Regions from separate parts of the Lentzea sp. NPDC051838 genome, predicted to be linked through region 2. Evidence: riboswitches for the same ligand, from Rfam matches in the RefSeq annotation. Region 2 holds a riboswitch; the other holds the start of a gene.
The links. Region 2 has a riboswitch for cobalamin ahead of AB0M24_RS10915 (ribonucleoside-diphosphate reductase subunit alpha). Riboswitches for the same ligand answer to the same signal wherever they lie in the genome.

Region 1 (10,574 bases), on a different contig from region 2:
GACCGAGGTGCTGGACGCCGGTCGCGCGCTGACTCTCGTGTCCGCGCCAGCCGGCTTCGGCAAGACGACGTTGCTCGCTGCCTGGCTGGCCGACAAAACCGGAGTCGCGTGGGTGTCGCTGGACGAGCGCGACAACGATCCGGAACGGTTCCTCGCGCACGTCGCCGCATCGCTTCGCCTGGCGGATCCGACGCTGGACCTTCCAGCAGAGCAGGTGATGGCCGCGCTGGTGAACGGTGTCGCTCTGTCCGAAGTGGACCTGGTGCTCGCGCTCGACGACTACCACGTGATCACCTAGGAAGCGAACCATGGTCACCCCGGACAGGCTGACCAGAGGCGCGGCCGTGTCGGCCGTCGCGTCCGGTGCGCTGTTCATCCTCGTCCAGCTCATCCACCCAGAAGAGGTGGTCTCCGAGGTGACCGGTCCTCTGTGGACTGTCACGCACCACCTGACGATGCTGATGGCCGTCCTGGGTGCGATCGGGGTGGCCGGTCTCTACCTTCGTCAGATCGGGGAAACCGGGCTGCTGGGCCTGATCGGTTGCATTCTTCTCGAATTCTTCTTCGGTGTGACCCTTTGCTACACGTTCGTCGAGACGTTCGTCCTGCCCGCGCTGGCCGAGAAGGCACCCGAGTTCGTGACGAGCCTGCTGGTGCTGCCCGGCGGCGGCGAACCCGTTGTGGACGTCGGGCCGGTGGCTCTCGTCGCACCGGCGTCGTTCGTGCTCTACCTGGCAGGCGGGCTGCTGCTGGGGCTCGGCATCTCGCTGTGGCGGACCGGAGTCAGACCACTGCCTCGAACTTCCAGAGAGCAGCCTGCCCTGCCCGGCACGCCGCCAGGCTGACGTGTTCGTTGTCCGCCCCGGAGGAGTCCAGGCAGAGGCCGCTCTGGGTGTGCCGGACGTACTTGTTGACGGTGGAGCTGCTCGTCCAGCTGGTGAGGGCGGACGTGGTCGAGTACGTCCGCACCGACGTGCCGTCGCTGCCCAGGTAGCGACGGACCGCCAGGTTCTTGAACCTTCCGCTGACGATCTCCCACCGCTGGTTCGAGTTGCCGGTGACGCAGTTGCGGGTGTAGACGGTGCCGCTGTCGGTGCCGTGCAGGCAAAGGCCCGTGACCGCGTGCCTGACGCGGAAGACCGTCTCGGCTGCCGAGGGGACCCCGGTTCCCACCCCGGCGGCCATCAGCAACGCTGTCGTGAACGTGACGACACCTTTGACGTTCATCGTTGGTCCCCCTCGGACTCACCCCGGTTGCGGGTGGGGATGATCCCACCTGCGCGGCCATAGCCGATCGGCATGGCCGAGTTGACGAATGCGGCGGTTGGTTGTGGTACTCGTTGGGTACCGTCCAACAGCCGCTTCGGTTACGGTACGCGGCTTACGAAAGTGGTTGTCCAACCTCTAACGGAGCGTCGTGACCGAACCTCCCGATCTCGACCGCGGTGTGCTCCGCACGCTGCTGACCGACGTGGTCACCGGTGCGCTCGCGCGTGGGGGTCTGAACGGCTGCCTCGACGGCGCGATCGCCAGGGCGCGGCTCATCGGCGGTTGTTGCTCGGTGTTCGTGTTCGACGTCGACCACTTCAAGACCGTCAACGACGCGTACGGGCACGCGCGCGGTGATGTCGTGCTGCGGTCGATCGTCGAGCGGGCCAAGGGCGTGGCGCGCGACGCCGACGTGGTGGTGCGTTACGGCGGGGACGAGTTCGTGCTGGTGCTGCCGGAGACGGGCGCGGTGGAGGCGCTGCAGGTCGCGACGCGGCTGGTGGACGCCATCGGCACCAAGCCGTTCCCGGGAAACCCGCCGCTGTCGGTGTCGATCAGCCTCGGACTGGCCACCTACCCGGACGACGCGCCCGACCGGCAGTCGTTGATCGAGCTCGCCGACCGTCGAAACTACCTGGCCAAGCGCCGCGGGCGGGGCCGCGCGGTGGGCGACGACCTGCAGGCGAGCGGGCGCCGGTCGTCCGAGAGGTTGCTGGAGCGCGACGCGGCACTGGCGGTGGTGCGCGACTTCCTCGTGCGGCTGGACGCGTCCGGACGCGGCGCGCTGAGGGTTGCCGGCGAGCGCGGCGCTGGGCACAGCAGGTTCCTGGCCGAGGTCGGCAAGCTGGCGGGGCTGCGCGGGTTCGACGTGGTCGACGGCGCCGTGACACCGGACGGGCTCGGCGAGCGGGTGCTGGTGCTCGTCGACACCGACGCCGACCTCGCGGACGTGGGCCGGCGAGTGCGGCGGCTGGCCGGCTCCGGTGGCGCGCGGGTCGTGGGCCTGGTCCAGGCGATGCACGATCCCGCCGGGCCGGTGCCGCAGGTGCTGCCGCTGCTCGACACCGCGGTGCTGGCGCCGTTGTCCGAGTCGGCGCTGCACGTGTGGCTGCGCACGACGTTGCACGGTGAGCCGACGAGGGAACTGGTGCACTGGCTGGCTCGGCGCAGTGGCGGTTTCATCGCACAGGCCGAGCGCGGGCTGACGCAACTCGCCGCTCGTGGCGACCTGGAGCAGGGCGGCAACGGCGACTGGGGCGTCTCCGAGGAGGCGGTGGCCCGTGCCGACAACGCCCGGCGACGGTTGCCGGCCGCGGTCAGCAGCTTGGTGGGCCGCGCGCGGGACGTGACGCGGCTGGCCGACCTCCTCTCCGAACGGCGGCTGGTGACGCTGACGGGCGCCGGCGGCATCGGCAAGACCCGGCTCGCGGTCGCCGTCGCGGGAGCAGTGGCGGACGAGTTCGCGGACGGCGCGGTGTTCGTGTCGCTCGCCGAGGCCACCACGACGGAGATGGTGGTGTCCGCCGTCGCCGCGGTGCTGGAGGTGCCGGAGGGCACGAACGAGCCGCTGACCGACGCGGTGATCAAGGCGCTGAGCGAGCTCGAGCTGCTGCTGGTGCTGGACAACTTCGAGCACGTGCTGAGCGCTGGCTCGTTCGTGGCCGCGCTGCTGGCGGCGGCGCCGGGCGTGCGCGTGCTGACCACGAGCCGGCAGCGGTTGCGGCTGTCCGGCGAACAGGTCTACCCGGTCCCGCCGCTGCCGGTGCCCGATCTGGACCGCCTGCCGTCCCGTCCGGAGGAGACCGACGAGGCGCTGGCGTCCTGGCCCGCACTCGCGCTGTTCGTGTCCAGGGCGACCGAGGCCGTGTACGGGCTGACCTTGTCCGCGGACGACCTTCGTGCCGCGGCCGAGGTGTGCATCCGGCTGGACGGCCTGCCGCTGGCCATCGAGCTCACGGCGGCGAACTGCGACGTCCTGTCGCCGCCCCAGATCCTCGCCCAGTTGAACGAACGGTCCGAGTTGCCCGCGGTCGGGCCGCAGGACCTGCCGGCGCGGCAACAGACCCTGCGCGCCACCATCGACTGGAGCTTCGCGCTGCTCGACGCCGACGACCAGGAGTTGCTGACCCGCCTGGCGGTGTTCGCCGGTGGCTGCACGGCCGACGCCGTCGCCGCGATCTGCCTTCCTTCGGAGATCAGCGACGAGAGTCTCACCAAGCGGCTGACCGGGTTGGTCGACCGCAACCTCCTCGGCGCGCGGCAGACCGAGGACGGGCTCCGGTACACGATGCTGGAGACCATCCGGGCCTACGCGGGCGAGAAGCTGGCCGACGACGAGGTGACCGCGCGCCACACCGCGTACTTCGCCGAGTTCGCCGAACGCGCGGACCGCGGCCTGGGCGGCCACGACGGAGCGGCCTGGTACGCGCGGGTCAGCCACGAGTACCTCAACCTGCGCGCGGCGCACACCCAGGCCATGACGGGCAGGGACCCGCTCACCGCCGCCCGGATCGTCCTCGGCGTCAACCGGTTCTGGCAGAAGGGCTGGCACATCCGCGAGGGCCGTGAATGGCACCGCCGCCTGCTCGCGGACGCGCCTGGCCTGCCAGAGGGTGTCCTCGGCAGGGTGATGGACTCCGCGGCGTTCCTCGCGATCAAGCAGGACGACCAGGAGACCGCGCTGACGCTGGGCTCCGAGAGCCTGCTGATCGGCCGCCGGATCGGCGACCACGACCTGGTGGCCCAGGCGCTCAACATCGTCGGCCTGGTCGCCCGGCAGAGCGGTGACCTGGACCAGGCCCGCGCGTGCTTCGGCGAGTGCGTCGAGATCGAGCAGGCGCACGGAAAACGCGCCAACGTGCTGGCCGCGGCGCGCGGCAACCTGTCGATCATCGCTCGCTTCGAGGGCGACCTGCACACCGCGCGCGACCTGATGCGGCACAACATCGAGGCGGACCGCGTGGTCGGCAACCTCCGCACGTTGTCACTGGACCTCGTCGGTCTCGGCGACGTGTGCGTGGACCTCGGCGACGCCGCGGCCGCTCGCCCGCTGCTAGTCGAAGCCGTCGAGATCAGCAGGCGGATCGGCGACATGGGCGGCGAGGCGTACGGCTTCCACATCCTCGGCCGGCTCACCAGGCTGGAAGGCGACCCGGTCGAGGCCTACCGCCTCTACACCTCGGCCATCCACTTCCACCACGGGTTCGGCGACCGGTTCGCGGTCCTCTACACCCTCAGCTCGCTCGTCGACCTGCTCAGCACGGTGGACCCGGCGTCGGCCGCCAGGATGCTCGGCGCCGTCGAGGTGATCCGCGAGCAGGACGGCCTGCCGATGACGAAACATCAGCGCGCCGTGCGGGACGGCACCCTGGTCCGGATCCGCAGCACGCTGACCGATGCCGAGGTGGACGCCGCGATGGCCGCCGGAACCGCGATGGATCTCGACGCTCTGGTGGCCCTCGCCTTCGAAGTGGACCCGGCCTCGTTCGCCTAGACACTTAGGCTGCCGGAGTGGAGACCGACTTCAGCCGTTATCTGACGGCACGGGTGCTGTCGGTGACGGGCGCGGTGGTGGCGGCCGTCGCGATGCCGGTTCTCGTCTACCAGCTCACCGGGTCCGCGGGCTGGACGTCGGCGGTCACGGTGGCGGAAGCGTTGCCGTACCTGGTGTTCGGGCTGCTGGCCGGAGCGCTCGCGGATCGCCTGGATCGCCGGAAGATGATGGTGGCGCTGGACTTCACGGTCGCCGCCGTGCTGCTCAGCATCCCGCTGGCGTGGCTCGCGGGTGCGCTCACCGCTCCGCACGTCGTCGCGGTGGCGTTCGCTACGCAGACGGCGTTCGTGTTCTTCGACGCCGCGAACTTCGGTGCTTTGCCTGCCCTGGTGGGCAAAGAACGGCTCACTGCCGCCTACTCGACCCTCTACGGCCGCACGACCGTGGTGGAACTGGTCGTTCCCGGACTCACAGGTCTGTTGGTAGCGGTTGTCGCACCGGCGGCTCTGATGGCGGTGAACGCGCTGACGGCGGTCGGTTCGGCGGTGTTGTTGCGCGGTATCGCCGGCAGCATGGCGAACCCGCGTCCGGTGCAGGGGGCCGGTGAGATCGTCACCGATGTGCGGGAAGGGCTGCGGTTCCTGTGGCAGCAGCCGATCGTCCGCACGCTCACTTTGATCGGCGCGCTGCACTCGGTCGCGACGGGTGCCTGGATGGCGGTGCTGGTGCCGTTCGCCGACCGCGTGCTCGGGGTGGCGCCGAGCGGGGACGTGCGGCTGGCGGCCGTGTTCACCTGCTGGGGTGTGGGCGCGATCATCGCCAGCCGAGTGCTGCCGCGGCTGACCGAGCGCTGGGGTGGTGCGCGGCTGGCACTGGCCGCGTTGCCGTTGTCCTTGCTGGGCGGTGTGTTCGTGCTCGTGAGCGGACATTGGCTGATCACGTGCGTGGCGGTGGTGTACTGGGGCGCCGCGAACTCCACGGTGGTCATCAACGGGATCACCTACCGCCAGCAGGTGTGCCCGGAGGACATGCAGTCGCGGGTGAACACCACGGCCAGGATGGTGGCGTGGGGTCTCGGGCAGCCGCTCGGCGCGGCACTCGCCGGGGCCGTGGCGGTGGCGGCGGGTGATCCGCGGGCGGGACTCGCGGCCGGGGTGGTGGCGTTGCTCGTGGGTGTGCTGCTGGCTTGGGTGACGCCAGTCCTGCGGCATGCTTCGCTGCACGCGGGCTGATCGAGGTGGCGCCGGTCGTGCGGCGTGCTTCGCAGCACGCCGCTTGACCGTGGTGACACCGGTCTTGCGGCGTGCTTCGCAGCATGCCGCTTGATCGTGGTGGCGCCGGTCTTGCGGCGTGCTTCGCAGCATGCCGCCTGACCGAAGCGCCGCCAGTCGTGCGGCGTGCTTCCCGGCATGCCGCCTGACTGAGGTGGCGCCGGTCGTGCGGCGTGCCTCCCAGCACGCCGCCTGACCGAACCCCCGCGTCAGCAGGCGAGCGTCGGAGCGGCCGGGTTGCCGCCGCCGTCGAGGTTCGCGAGCTTGACCCCGGTGAGGCCGAGAATCGCCTGCGCCGTTGCGCGAGGCGCGGTGTTCGGGTTGAAACCCGTTGCGTCGTAAGCGATCGCGCCCCGATCCGCTGCTGCACCCGAACAGCCGACGGCGAGCGACTTGAGGAACTGCCGAGCCTTCACCGTGGCCGCCGGGCGGTGGCCTGCCAGGGCTTCCGCGGCCAGGCCGGTGCTGTTGGCGTTGGACGCGTTGGTGCCGACGGAGAATCCGCCGTCGGTGTTCTGCTGCGAGGCCAGCCACGTGGTGCCCTCGGCGGCATTCGCGTTGTCACCGTTGGCGCGCAACGCCTGCACGACCATCGCGGTCGAGTCGACGTCGCTCACGCACGGCGTCTGCCCGAAGTTCAGCGGGAAACCGCCGTCGGGGCACTGGGTTCCGGCGAGGAACGACACGGACGACGCCGGTGCACCGCCGGAAGTCCGGTCCAGCGCCAGAAGTGCGAGCGACTGCGTGAAGGCGTTGGAGAAGTCACCGAAGTCCGAACGGTCGGAGAACCGGCCGGACGGCGCGAGCAGACCCCGCAGACCGGCTTCCAGGTTCACGCCGCCGAACGAGGCGCCGTTCTTGTGCCGCACCTGAGCGGCGAGCAGGAGCTTGGCGTGCGCGCCGGCGTACGCCTCGGTGCCGGAACCGACGTAGCCGGTGGTGATCTCCGGCTTGGCCAGCCAGGTGATCGCCTTCTCGGCGTTGGTGTCCGAGGAGCGGGCGGCGGCGAACGCGAAGATCGCGTCGATCGTCAGGCCCTGGTCGGGGAACTTCTGGCCGCCGAAGTCGGCCTCGAACCGCTCGCCGTCGACGAGCTGGCGGGCGAGCCAGCCCGATGCCGCGTCGGCCTTGTCGGTGGTCGCGGCTACCGCTGGAGCGGCCGTGGCCACGCTGAGAGCCACGACAGCGGCGAACACAAGACGTCTCATGAAAACCCTTTCCCGCACTTCCACGACAGGAGTTGGTGAACACCGCGCGGTGCGGGTGACCGGGCTCGCCCCGAGGGGCACACCGTTGCGGGACAGCGCCGGATTCCCACCGGCTTCCCCCACGTCCGCGCTGAACGTCGATCAGGTTCTCATGGTGCGCGAGCCGGTGTTGCCGATACCGTGAAGCGGCGGTGTGACGCTCGCCTCCGGTTTGCGGGTGTTAACCTCCGCCGGGCAAGGACAACTCAACACCTCCGCTCGTGATGGGGAAGCCGGTCGAACTCCGGCACTGTCGCGCAACCGTGGGCCGCTCCCAGAAGCGGCGAGTCGGAATACCGGTCGAGCGGAGCAGAACAAGTCCAACCGCTGTCGCGAGAAGCAGGGGTGGCCTCCGGAGCTTCACGCGCCAGGCCCCTCCTTCATGCAGCTGGGGAGGGGGAGCATGAACCGGCGCAGGTCCTCGGCCGTGCTGGCGTTGGTCGCCGGTGCGGGCCTCGTCGCCGCACTGGCCGGCGGTGCCGCTGCGGCCGAACACCAGTCCGCACACGCCAGCTCTGTCTGGCTCTCCCGTCAGCTGCGCCCCGACGGCACGCTGGAGAACCCGCTCGGCGGCCTCCCGGACCACGGCCTGATGATCGACGTGATCTTCGCGCTGCACGCGTCCGGTGACGGTGCGCTGGCCAAGCCCGTCGTCGACTTCCTCGACGACCAGGGCCACGCCACCGACTACTACACGTGGGACGGGCTGGCTCCCGGCCAGGGCTACGACCAGATCATCGTCGGTGGCGCGGTCGCGAAGACGTTGCTGGCAGCCCAGGTCGCAGGCCGTGATCCGCGCGACTTCGACGGCCACGACCTGGTCGCCGAGGTCAAGGGCGCGATCCGCCGGTCCGGCGTCGACGCCGGCCGCGTCTCCGACTACTCGAAGAACCCCGAGTGGTCCGACATGGTGCCCAACAACGCCAACATGTTCGGCCAGGCTCTCGCGGTGATCGGCCTCGCGGTGGCGGGGGAGAACGACCAGCTCGCCATCGACAAGATGGTGACGCAGCAGTGTTCCGAGGGCTACTTCAGGGCTTTCTTCGGTCAGGTGGAAGGACCTGATGGACCGCGGGTCTCCTCGTGCGACGAGGGCAAGGCAGCGGGCGCGTCGTCCCCGGACGGTGACACGTCAGGCCTCGCGCTGTCGGCGATGCTCGCGGCTCGCAAGGCCGGTGCGCCCGGCCTCGACGCGACCATCGCGAAAACCGTGGCGTGGTTGAAGGCCAACCAGACCGCGGGTGGTGGCTGGGGCGGTGGTGTAGGTACCGAGGCGCCGAACACCAACAGCACGGGCTTGATCACGCAGGCACTCGCCGACGCGGGCGGAGCGGGCACCGAGGTGGCCAGGGGTGCCGCGTTCCTGAAGTCCGCACAGGCCAAAGAATCCGACGCGGGCAACGCGCTCGCGAGTCACCTCGGCGCCATCGCCTACAACCCGGCCGCCTACGAGGCGGCACGCACGGGCGGAATCGCCGGCATCGACACGTGGATCAGGGCGAGCGCACAGGCTTCGCTCGGGTTGTCGCAGGTGGGTTTCTACGCCCTCGCCAAAGGCACTGTGCCTGAGCCGATCACGACCACCACGCATCCCACGACCAGGACTGAGACCCCAACGGTCAAGGCACCCGCGCAGAAGCCCGTGGTGCGCCAGCCCGTCCCGGCGCCGCAGAAGGTCCAGCCCGGTCCGAAAACCCCTGCCGCCCGGCTCGGCGCGTACCTGGCGGGCAAGCTGGTGCGGGGCGACCACGTCGAGGTCACCGAGAACGACAAGACCTACGTCGACTACGACGCGACCGCGGACCTGGTGCTCGCGTTGCGCGCGTTGGAGGAGCAACCGGACGCCGTGAAGAAGGCCTCGGAGTTCCTGCTGACAACGGACTCCGTCAACGCCTACGCCCACGGCGCCGGTCAGGAAACCGGTGCGGCCGCCTACGCCGAACCGCTGGCGAAGCTCGTGATCATCGCCCAGTTCCAGAAGTCCGGTCGGGCGGACGAGTTGCGCGCAGACCTGGTCGAACTGCGAGGTGCGGACGGGTTGTTCGCCGACACCGGCACGTACGCGGACTCCGAGGACACGGTCCGCCGTCACACGTGGGCGGTGCTGGCCACCGTCGGCGATCCAGGCCAGGCGATCGAGGCGCTCGCCGTACGTCAGTGCAGGGACGGGCTGTTCCCCGAGCGCATGGACGCGACCGGGTGCGAAACCGGTGATCTCGCTGCGACCGCTGCCGCCGTGACCGCGTTGAACAGCAAGCCTTTCACGGAGGACGCGCCGACCGGCCGCACTCCGGCCGACTGGTCGGACAAGCGCGCGACGGCGTTCGTGAAGGCCATCACCCTGCTCAGCACGAAGCCGAACGGCAAGGGCGTGGTCGAGGACGAAGGTGGCGCGCCGTCGATCGCGGTCAGCGCCTCGCTCGCCGGTGCCCGCCAGGCCGCCGGACTGGACGCGAGCGGCACGGCGAAGACCCTCGGCAGTCTGCTGCAGGACGACGGTGGCCTGACCGACTTCGGCACGAGTCTTGCTGCGGCACAAGGCATCGCGGGCCGCTCGTGGGTCAGCGCGGACGGCTCGCCGGTCTCGCCGGTGGTGCGCCTCCCGCTGACAGACGCCGAGCCCGTTCCCGCACCCGTCGCCCAGGCGGCTGCGTGGCGACCGCCGCTCTGGTCCTACTTCACGCTCGGCGGCGCACTGCTGCTCGCCGGGCTCGTTCTGCTGGTTCGTCGTCGATTTCTCCAGGGGGTCAAGTGATGAAAAGAGTTCTCGCCGCCGCGATCGTCCTCACCGGACTGGTCGCCGCACCCGCACCGGCGAGTGCGGCGGGCTATGACGGCATCTGCACCGGATCGGACGCGCTCACCGGCACGACGATCGTCGTCGACTTCCAGGAGCTCGACGGCAACGGCGGGGTGGCCGCGCCGACGATCACCCGGTGCTCGCCCAACGCCAGCCCCGGCACCGCCCGCACCGGCATCAAGGCGTTGCAGGACGCGGGAATCCCGGTCGCCGGCACGACCCGCTGGGGTCTCGGGTTCGTCTGCCGTCTCAACGGCCGCCCGTCCGCGACCGAGACCATCCCGGTCACCGGCAACCCCACCTACAAGGAGGCGTGCTTCAACACCCCGCCCGCCTCCGCCTACTGGGGTTACTGGCACGCCGACGGTTCCGGTTCGTCCTGGACCTACAGCAGCCAGGGCGCGTTGAACCGCAACGTGATCCCCGGTGGTTTCGAGGGCTGGTCGTTCTCGCTGAACAAGACCGCGACCACGAACCCGCCGCCCCGCGTGACG
Region 2 (10,574 bases):
CACGCCGACGACGCGCGCCATGCCTCCGCGAGCTCGCCGAGCCTCAAAGGCATCGACTCGCGGAAGTCCAGCGGCAACCGGGACGCGTCGCCGGACGCCGTGCCGTCGAGCGGCGTCTTCAACGCTGCCATGGTGAACGCCACCGACAGGCCGTTGACGTGGTCCAGCAGGTCGCCGACCGTGTAATCGGGACAAGGGGTCGGGGCCTTCAGGTCCCCGTCCGTCACGTTGCGCACCAACCCCGCGAGCCGATCGGCCGCGGGCGTTAAGTCGAACATCAGTAGCCGTCTCCTCCCCAGAAGGTTTCCTCGAGCGTGTCTGCCGTGCCGGCGAGCAGCTGGAGCGGATCGGTGAACTCGTGGATGTCGAGATCCGCCAGGGGCAACGAGTGCCGGACCACGACGTGCTCCCCCATGATCGCGAGACCGCACGCGACGGTGGACTTGCCGACCTCCTCCAGCACCTCGCGGAGGTTCACGTCCTTCGCGAGGCCGCACGGGGAGGCGATCTGCACCCATTCGTGCATCTTGTCGAGCACTTCCCGGACGATGATCACGACCTGCGTGCGCTCGTCGTCGCCCTCCTCCTCGTCCCCGAAGGTGAAGAGGATCCTCAGCTCCTCGTCCTCGTCGTGGATGACGTCGTACTCGGCGCGGACGTAATCCGCGAGGTCTCCCCAACTCGCCATGGCGCAACCCTACTTGCCGCGATCGCCCACAGCCCGACGACCAGGACGGCGCCGACCTCGGCCGCGAGCAAGATCCTCTCGATGTAGCCCAACGGGAACACGCGCCACCACCGAACGTCCGACGCCGCTCCCATCGCAATGGCGTAGAGGATCGGCATGAATGCGACAGCACTGAGCACACCGGACGCCAGCGTGACCTTCGCGTGCCTGCCCCACACGTGGTCCTTGAGCCACGGCCGCGCCAGCAGGATCACCGCGATCGGCAGGCTCACGAACGCGATCATGCTGCCGAACCGGTGGATGCTGCCGCTGAGTGCGTTGGTGCCCATCGCCCAGTTCGTCTTGGGGAACGCGACCACCAGCAGCAAGCCCACCGACCACAGGATCAGCGCGATCGAGCCGCCGGAACGCCACTTCGTCAGTCCCTTGTGGACGAGCGCGGCGAGGATCGCGAGCGAGCCGACGGCCAGCAGCAGCACGGCGACGTCGAAAACCGGGCGGTAGTCGCCCAGCGCGTACTCGCTGATCGTGCGGCGCAACGGGCCGACGGTCAGGTCGAGCAGCCCGACCATGGCCACGGTGGCGACGACGGCGAGTGAACCGCCGGTGGCGGCTAGTCGAGGAATCAGCACATATCGGTCAACGCCCGCGTGAACCCGTGCGGTTCCTGGGTTCAGGAAGCCGACAGGTTGCTCCCAGCTCGCCGACAGGTTCAGCGGTAGGCCCTGAACCACTCGACCTCGAACTCCTTCGGGTAGCGGCCGGTCCGCTCGGGCCCGAACTCGAAGATCGCGAGCTGGAACTGCATCGGGTAGTCCGGGGCCTGCAGCACCGTGTTGACCAGCTCGTCGTCCACGTAGAAGTCGACGCGACCCGGCTGCCAGTCGGCGCCGTAGGTGTGGAACTCGCGGCCGTCGATCGGCACGTCGACGACCTCGAACTCGTCGCGGATCACCGGGTCGCCGAACGGGTGCACACCCATGCCCACGCCGGTGTTGGCGGGCCACACGTGCTTGCCGAAGATCTCGGCGATGCAGATCTCGGCGGAACGCTCCGGGACGTCCTCCAGGCCGATCATCCAGAGCGCGACCATGCAGTTGGGGTCGTCGACGGCCTTGCAGCGGATCTCGAACCTGCCGTACGTCGGCGTGTAGAGCCGCAGGTCCTGCTGTTTCTCGCGCACTTCCAGGTCGGGCCGGAACCTCGACTGCCCCGAGGTCAGCGCGGTCTGGAAGCCGGACACCCTGGTGTCGCCGTCGAACTCGGGACACCAGGGCTGCTGGTCAGCGTCGATCCGGAGGGTCAAGCCGTCGGCGGTCGTGTAGCGGGCCGCGGTGGCCGCGCTGGAGCTCCAGTGCGGCAGGTAGTGCGGGTGCCACCGGTCCAGGGTCGTGAACCGGTCCTCGAACTCGAGGTCTCGTCCGGTCATGGATCGAGGCTAGAACACCACCTGCCGCGCGGCTGGGAACTCAGCCGGAGCACTTGGTGCCGTCGGCGGGCACCTTCAACGCGATCAGGTAGTCGTCGTTCACCGCGCGGCCGCAGGTCCCGCTCTCGTAGAAGCCGTAATGCACGCCTTCGTAGGTGGCGAGGACCGCGCGGTCGCCGAGCTGGTCGCGCACGGACGACGCCCACTCGGTCGCCGACCAGGTGGGGTTCGAGATGCTCGTGACGAGGATCTTCGGGCCGCTGGTCACGCGCACGGGCCGCTGCGGGTTGGAGGGCTTGGGGTGGCCGGAGCACTCGATCACGGTGTTGTGCGGGTGGAACATGCCGCGGGTGTGCGGCGCGATGGAGGTTTCCAGGGCGGTCAGGCGCTGGTAGTCGGCGAACGACTGGTGGCGGTAGTCGTAGTCGTTGCAGATCATCGCGTTGAACGGGTAGTTGACGGCCTGGTCCGCCGCGATGCGCTGCTGCGAGGCGGGCTTCAGCGACAGCGCCCAGTTCGACAGGGCCGTGAAGTCGCCGCGGCTGCCGAGGCCGAAGAAGCCCGAGCTGAACGCCTGCTGGTCCATGGTCCAGTCCGGGTAGCGCGGGTCGACCAGGCCGGTGGAGTCGGCCTGCGCGGCCAGGTCGTCCCAGAACTTCCCGATGTCGCGGCCGTGCAGCGGGGACGACGGCGTGCGGGTGTTCCACGCCTCCCACTCGGCGAAGGCGCCGGCCGCCGAACGAGCGGCGCTGGTGACGTACCGCTCGGCGTTCATGCTGTGGTCGAACGCGGTGTCGAGGACCAGGGCGCGCAGGTGCGAGCCGTACCGTTCGGCGTACTGCTGGCCGGTGATCGTGGCGTAGCCCGTGGTGTAGAGGCTGATCTGCCGCTCCCCCAAGGCCTTGCGGATCGCCTCGACGTCACGTGCCACGTCGGCGCTGGAGACGTGGTCGAAGATCGGCCCGCTGTTCGCGCGGCAGTCGTCGCGCAGGCGCTGGTTGAAGTCGAGCACGCCGTCGAACTCGGCCCGGGTCTTCGGGAAACCGCTCGGCCACGCCCTGAGCAGGTCGAGCGAGCAGGTGATCGGCCGGCTGCGTTCGTTGCCGCGGGTGTCCATGGCAACGATGTCGAACCGTTCGACGATCGCGGGGCTGAAGTACGCGCCGGGATCCGCCACGAGGTCGACGCCGGAGTCGGCGATGTCCCTGATCGCGACGAGGGTGCCGATGCGCTTGGCCGGATCTGCCTTGTGCCGGGCGATGGCGAGGCCGAACTCGTCGCCCAGTGGACGGGAGTGGTCGACGGGCACGGTCAGCGTGGCGCACTCGGACGCGGGAGCCTTCTCACAGGGCAGCCAGCCGATGCGCGGGCCTGCGGTGGCGACGCCGGTGCCGCTGAGGACGGCCGCGCTGACGAGCACGGCGAGAACGCGTTTCATTTCGGGTGCTTCCTCCGTTGGTGTCGCTCGAAAATGTGAGCGGTTGGAGGTTCGCAGCGCCTATTTGAGACGACAATGGCCTAATGTCCACGACCCGAATCCGGTTACTGCAAGGCGATTCTCGCTTCCTTCGTCACCGCGTCGGCGACAGCGGTGAGCGCGGGCGAGTCGAGCTTCCACTGCTGCCAGTACAGCGGGATGTCGACGGTCCTGCCAGGTGCGAGGTCGACAAGACCTTCCTGGAGTTGTTGCGGCGGAACCATTCCCCAGCCGAGACCGGCCACGATCGTGCGCACGTAGACCTCGGAGGAAGGCACGTAGTGACGGTGCTCGGACGCGCCACGGCCACGGGTCAGCGTGCGCACGAACCGGTCCTGCAGGTCGTCGTTGCGGTCGAACACCACCACTGGCGCTTGAGGTAGCCAGGACTTGAGCCCACCTTGCGCATAGCGCTCCACAAAGGACTCGGTGGCCATTGCCGCGTAACGGATGCTGCCCAGCTTGCGCACCGAGCAACCCGCGACGGGTTCGCGCGAGGACGTCACCGCGGCCATCACGAGACCTTGTCTCAGCAACGCCGTCGTGTGGTCCTGGTCCTCGCGGTGGAGGTCGAACGAGATCTTGAGGTCCGGTGAAACCCGTTGCAGCGCGGGCAGGAACCACGTGGCGAGCGAGTCGGCGTTGACCGCGATCGGAACCCTGACGACGGCGTCCTCGCCCAAAGCAGCGTCGAGGTCCTGATCCAGAGCGAGCAGTTGCCGACCGTAGCGGACCAGCACCTCGCCGGACGGGGTCAGCCTGGTCGGCCGTGCCCGCACCAGCAGCACGCGACCGGTTCGCTGCTCCAGAGCCTTGATCCGTTGTGAGACAGCGGAAGGCGTGACGTGCAGGTTCGCGGCAGCCGCGTCGAACGTGCCCGCGTCGACGACCGCGAGCAACGTGCGCACCAGGTCCAGATCCATCACGGCTGCTAATGATACGTAAGAATCTTTAGCTGGTCTCATCAAGACCGCGTAAATACCGTCGGTGGGGTGACTGACCTGCTGCTCGGCTTCGGCACCACGATGACCCTGATCGTCGCGATCGGCGCGCAGAACGCTTTCGTGCTGCGCCAAGGACTTCGACGCCAGGCCGTGGCCGGTGTCGTCGCCGTCTGCATCATCTCGGACGCGATCCTGGTCGCGGTGGGCGTCGCAGGGTTCGGCGCGATCGTCAAGATGTTCCCGCAGGCCATCACCGCCGCCGCGATCGTTGGCGGGCTTTTCCTGCTGGGATACGGGTTTCTGGCAGCGCGCCGCGCCTTCCGCCCGCAGTCGATGCAGGCCGGCGGCGACAGCGCCAGGCCCGTGCTCACCGCGCTCGCGCTGACGTGGCTCAACCCGCACGTCTACCTCGACACGGTCCTGCTGCTGGGTTCGATCGCGGCCGGGCGCTGGCTGTTCGGCGTCGGCGCGGTCACGGCCAGCGTCGTCTGGTTCCTCGCACTCGGCTTCGGCGCGCGAATCCTCAGCCCGCTGTTCGCGAAGCCCCGTGCGTGGCGCGTCCTGGACGGTGTGATCGCGGCCGTGATGATCAGTCTCGGCGTGACCCTGATCGCCGGGTGGTGATCATCACCAGCACCGCCGACACGGCCAGCACCCCGCTCGTCACGGGCGCCGCGGCACCGACCGCGAGCGACGCCGAAGCCAGCCCCGCACTGACGAGAGCACCTGCGAGGACTTTCGGCCGATGATCACCCACGTTTCCGACCTTAACCCACGACACGCCCATGTTGGGTGGTGATCCAGACCCCACCCCTACATGTAGTATCTGCCGCGCTGGTGGTTCACCGACTCGGAGCAACGGGCCGGTGAGGCAAGAGGGAACCTGGTGAAAAACCAGGACTGCCCCGCAGCGGTGAGTGGGAACGAAAGCCGTCAACTGAGCACTGGGTCGTGAGGCCTGGGAAGCGACGGCCGGTAGGCGTTGGAAGTGCGCCCACGAGTCCGAAGACCTGCCACTGGTGTGCGCGCAAGCCTGCGCGCACGACACGGTGCCCCGAGGGAGGGCGGCTGTGTGCACCAGCGGCGTGTCCTGCTGGCGTGCGCCGCGCATCTCCTCGGGCTTAGCTCGCGAGGAGAGAGCGTGCCCGACCGCCTGTCAGTGGTCATCAACGAGGCCTGCGCCGACCTGCCCAACGCGTCGGCCGAGGCGGTTCTGGCCGAGACCAAGCGAAATCTCTACGCCGGCATCACCGACGCCGAGCTGGCCCTCGCGCCGATCATGGCCGCGCGCACGATGGTCGAGGTCGACCCCGACTACTCGTACGTCAGCGCCCGCCTGCTGCTCGACAAACTCCGCGCCGAGGCCTGCGGAATCCCGTTGTCGCACGCGGAGATGACCGAGCGCTACCCGTCGTACTTCGCCTCGTTCGTCGCGTACGGCATCGAGTTCGGCCAGCTCGACCCGCGCCTCGCCTCCTTCGACCTGGTCCGGCTGGGAAGCGCGCTGCGGGCAGAGCGCGACCTGAACTTCCAGTTCCTGGGCATGCAGACCCTGTACGACCGCTACTTCCTGCACCACGACGGCCGCCGCTACGAGCTGCCGCAGGCGTTCTTCATGCGCGTCGCCATGGGGCTCGCGCTGGAGGAGGACGACCGCGACGCCCGCGCCGTCGAGTTCTACGAGCTGCTCTCGTCGTTCGACTTCATGTGCTCGACCCCGACCCTGTTCAACTCGGGCACCACCCGCCCGCAGCTCTCGTCGTGCTTCCTGACCACAGTGGACGACGATCTCGCCGGCATCTTCCACGGCATCAGCAACAACGCGCTGCTCTCGAAGTTCGCCGGCGGGCTCGGCAACGACTGGACACCGGTGCGCGGCATCGGCGCGCACATCAAGGGAACCAACGGCAAGTCGCAGGGCGTCGTGCCGTTCCTCAAGATCGCCAACGACACGGCAGTAGCTGTAAATCAGGGAGGAAAACGGAAGGGCGCTGTCTGCGCCTACCTGGAGACCTGGCACATCGACGTCGAGGAGTTCCTCGACCTGCGCAAGAACACCGGCGACGAGCGGCGCCGCACCCACGACATGAACACCGCGAACTGGGTACCGGACGAGTTCCTGCGCCGGGTCCGCGCCAACGGGCAGTGGACGCTGTTCTCGCCGGACGAGGTGCCGGATCTGCACGACGCGTTCGGTGACGAGTTCGCCGCGAGGTACCGGGCGTACGAGGAGAAGGCCGCCAACGGCGAGATCAAGGTCTTCAAGCAGCTCCCGGCCGTCGACCTGTGGCGGCGGATGCTCACGATGCTGTTCGAGACCGGGCATCCGTGGATCACGTTCAAGGACCCGTGCAACCTGCGCTCGCCGCAGCAGCACAGCGGGGTCGTGCACTCCAGCAACCTCTGCACCGAGATCACGCTCAACACGACGGTCGACGAGGTCGCGGTGTGCAACCTCGGCAGTGTCAACCTCGCGCAGCACGTGACCGAAGACGGCATCGACCACGCGCGGCTCGAGAAGACCGTGCGCACGGCGGTTCGCATGCTCGACAACGTCATCGACGTGAACTACTACACGATCCCGGAAGCCAGGAACTCCAACCTCAAGCACCGGCCGGTCGGGCTGGGGCTGATGGGGTTCCAGGACGCCCTGTTCACGCTCGGCACGCCGATGGCCAGCAAGGAAGCCGTCGAGTTCGCGGACCGCAGCATGGAGGAGATCAGCTACTACGCGATCACGGCCAGTGCCGAGCTCGCGCAGGAACGTGGCGCGTACCAGTCGTTCGAGGGATCCCTGTGGAGCCAGGGCATCCTGCCGATCGACTCCATCGGGATCCTCGCGCGGAACCGCGGCGAGGCCGAGCTGGAGCAGGACCGCGAGTCCACGATGGACTGGGCGACGGTCCGCGAGAAAGCGCGCAAGGGCATGCGGAACTCGAACGTCATGGCCATCGCGCCGACCGCGACCATCGCCAACATCACCGGTGTGAACCAGTCGATCGAGCCGCTGTACCGCAACCTGTACGTGAAGTCGAACATGTCCGGCGACTTCACCGTGATCAACCCGGACCTGGTGCGGGCGTTGAAGCAGCGCAAGCTGTGGGACGAGCGGATGATCTCGGACCTGAAGCTGCACGACGGCAGCCTCGGCGCGATCGACAGGGTGCCGCCGTACCTGAAGGCCTTGTACGCCACGGCGTTCGAGGTCGACAGCTCGTGGCTGATCGAGGCGGGTTCGCGCAGGCAGAAGTGGATCGACCAGGCGCAGTCGCTGAACCTCTACCTGGCCGCGCCGAGTGGCCGCAAGCTCGACGAGCTGTACCAGCTGGCGTGGCTGCGCGGGCTGAAGACCACCTACTACTTGCGGACGCAGTCGGCCACGCACGTGGAGAAGTCCACGTTGCAGGGCACGGACGGCAAGCTCAACGCCGTCTCCCCCGTGGCCGTCGACCCGTCCTGCTCCATCACCGACCCCGACTGTGAGGCTTGCCAGTAATGAGTATCGAAGCAGGCGCGGCACGCATGTCCGTCGACGACAAGGCGATGATCAACTGTCGCGCCGACGTCAACCAGCTGCTGCCGCTCAAGTACCACTGGGCGTGGGAGAAGTACCTCAACGGCTGCAACAACCACTGGATGCCGACCGAGGTCTCGATGCAGGCGGACATCAGCCTCTGGAAGTCCAAGGACGGGCTGACCGAGGAGGAGCGCCGCATGATCAAGCGCAACCTCGGCTTCTTCGCGACGTCGGAGTCGTTGGTGGCCAACAACATCGTGCTCGCGGTGTACCGGCACCTCACCAACCCAGAGTGCCGCCAGTACCTGCTGCGCCAGGCCTTCGAGGAGGCCGTGCACACGCACACGTTCCAGTACATCTGCGAGTCGCTCGGCCTGGACGACGGCGAGCTGTTCAACATGTACCGGGAGATCCCGTCCATCACGGACAAGGCGGCGTGGGCGCTGCAGTTCACGCAGCACCTGGAGGACCCGGAGTTCAAGACCGGTACGCCGGAGAACGACCAGGCGTTCCTCAAGGACCTCGTGGCGTTCTACGTGGTCTTCGAGGGCATGTGGTTCTACACGGGCTTCGCGCAGATCCTGTCGATGGGGCGGCGCAACAAGATGGTCGGCATCGCCGAGCAGTACCAGTACATCCTGCGCGACGAGTCGATCCACCTGAACTTCGGCATCGACGCGATCAACCAGATCAAGATCGAGAACCCGCACCTGTGGAACGACGTGTTCCAGAAGGAGGTGCGCACGATGCTCGCCGAGGGTTGTGAGCTGGAGATCGCCTACGGCCGCGACACGATGCCGAACGGGATCCTCGGCCTCAACGCCGACCACTGCGAGCAGTACATGCGGTTCATCACCAACCGCCGGTGCGCGCAGCTCGGCCTCGAACCCGTCTGGGAGGCAACGGAGAACCCGTTCCCGTGGATGTCCGAGATGATGGACCTCAAGAAGGAGAAGAACTTCTTCGAGACCCGCGTGATCGAGTACCAGAACGGCGGCTCGCTGGAGTGGTGAGTCAGCAGTCCCGATAGGCGACGCGCACGGCGAGCGCACACAGCTCGTCGTGCCACTCGTCGCTGATCGGGGCCTCGCCGACCGCGGTGCGCGCGATCCGCACCAGGTCGGCGACGTGGTCCTCCACGGCGTCCACCGCCCCGGAGGTCACGAGGTGGTCGCGCAGCTCGTCGAACGCACCCCGTTCGACGAGCGCGCGCACCGATGCGTTGTGCCGCATGGCAAGCGAGATCAGCAACGTCATCTTGTGCTGCTGGAAGTCGAGGCCCGCGGGTTTGCCGCTGGCAACGGAAGAACCGAACGCGTCGATCAGGTCGTCGCGCAGCTGGAACGCCTCCCCCAGCGCTTCGCCGTAGACGGCGAAGGCCGGTGCCAGGTCAGGACGGCCGGCGATCAACGCGCCCAGGGTCAACGGTCGTTGGATCGTGTAGCGGCCCGACTTCACGACCGCGATGTGCCGTGCCAGCACCGGGTTCGCGGCGAACTCGGCGGCCGCGACCACGTCCAGGGCCTGGCCGCCGCACAGTTCCGCGCGCATCTCGCACCACTCGCGGGCGACGTCGGCGCCGAAGCCCGCCATCAGGCCGTCGGCGTAGGTCCACGCGAGGTCGCCGGCCAGGATCGCCAGCGCTTCGCCGTAGCGGCGTGACTCGCCGCGCCAGCCGTTCTCCTTGTGCGCCAACGCATGCCGCGCGTGCACGGTGAGCGAACCCCTCCGCAGGTCCGAGTCGTCCATCACGTCGTCGTGGATCAGCGCGCCGATGTGCAGCAGCTCGACGGCCATCGCGGCTGGCACGGGCAACGATCCCGGGGCGCCACCCGCGGCGAGGAACCCGGTGAGACAGAACAGCGGCCGCAGTCTCTTGCCGCCGGCGTGCACCAAGGACGCGATGTCCAGGACGGGCAGGGCGCCGCGCGGGTCGGGATCGGCGCGGCGGGCGGCCTCCAGGGCCAGGTGGTCGGCCAAACCCACTTCGACGTCGCGCAGCAGCGCGGTCAGTTCGGCGCGTGCGGCGGTCGCGGTGGAAATAGGCGCGGTGGTCATGCGGCAATGATGAGGGCACGGGTCGGTGCGTTGTCAACGAACCGTTCGATATGAGACGACGTCGTTTACCCGAGAAGGTGAGCGCATTTACTCTCGATCTCTCCCAGGTCGCCACATCGGATGGATGCCGCGCATGGAAATTCCGGTCTTGGACCGCACGTACCCCGTTCGGCAGAGCCCTCACTACAGTGCGACCGCCACCGATTTCCACAGGTGGATGGCCGCGAAAGGACCCTACCGAACACCGGCCGCACTGGCTTCGTTTGCAGCCAAAGATTACGTCTACCTCGCTTCGATCGCCTTCCCTGCCTGCAACGAAAGGTTGTTGTGGGAGTTCTCCGGGGTGTGCGCGACGATGTCGGAACAGGACGACGACTGGGCGGATCACTGGGATCCGCTGATCGCCGAGATCTGGACACGACTGGCGTCGCACATCGATCCGCGACAGATGTCCCGGTTGA

Region 1: it holds a riboswitch for cobalamin, as region 2 does, so the genes downstream of both, AB0M24_RS02105 (prenyltransferase/squalene oxidase repeat-containing protein) here and AB0M24_RS10915 (ribonucleoside-diphosphate reductase subunit alpha) in region 2, are expected to answer to the same signal.

Annotation. Positions count from the first base shown of each region.
Region 1 is NZ_JBFAYI010000001.1:516,242-526,815, forward strand. It holds gene AB0M24_RS02080 (hypothetical protein) at 1-298, shown strand, start outside; gene AB0M24_RS02085 (hypothetical protein) at 309-845, shown strand; gene AB0M24_RS02090 (hypothetical protein) at 784-1,227, opposite strand; gene AB0M24_RS02095 (diguanylate cyclase) at 1,418-4,762, shown strand; gene AB0M24_RS02100 (MFS transporter) at 4,780-5,994, shown strand; gene AB0M24_RS02105 (prenyltransferase/squalene oxidase repeat-containing protein) at 6,243-7,241, opposite strand; cobalamin riboswitch at 7,274-7,396, opposite strand; cobalamin riboswitch at 7,471-7,600, shown strand; gene AB0M24_RS02110 (hypothetical protein) at 7,684-10,035, shown strand; gene AB0M24_RS02115 (flagellar hook-length control protein FliK) at 10,035-10,574, shown strand, end outside.
Region 2 is NZ_JBFAYI010000003.1:529,306-539,879, reverse strand. It holds gene AB0M24_RS10950 (TIGR03086 family metal-binding protein) at 1-278, opposite strand, end outside; gene AB0M24_RS10945 (hypothetical protein) at 278-688, opposite strand; gene AB0M24_RS10940 (DUF998 domain-containing protein) at 613-1,320, opposite strand; gene AB0M24_RS10935 (glycoside hydrolase family 16 protein) at 1,401-2,117, opposite strand; gene AB0M24_RS10930 (alpha/beta fold hydrolase) at 2,158-3,555, opposite strand; gene AB0M24_RS10925 (LysR family transcriptional regulator ArgP) at 3,660-4,517, opposite strand; gene AB0M24_RS10920 (LysE/ArgO family amino acid transporter) at 4,620-5,162, shown strand; cobalamin riboswitch at 5,360-5,571, shown strand; gene AB0M24_RS10915 (ribonucleoside-diphosphate reductase subunit alpha) at 5,680-8,034, shown strand; gene AB0M24_RS10910 (ribonucleotide-diphosphate reductase subunit beta) at 8,034-9,068, shown strand; gene AB0M24_RS10905 (polyprenyl synthetase family protein) at 9,070-10,113, opposite strand; gene AB0M24_RS10900 (terpene synthase family protein) at 10,247-10,574, shown strand, end outside.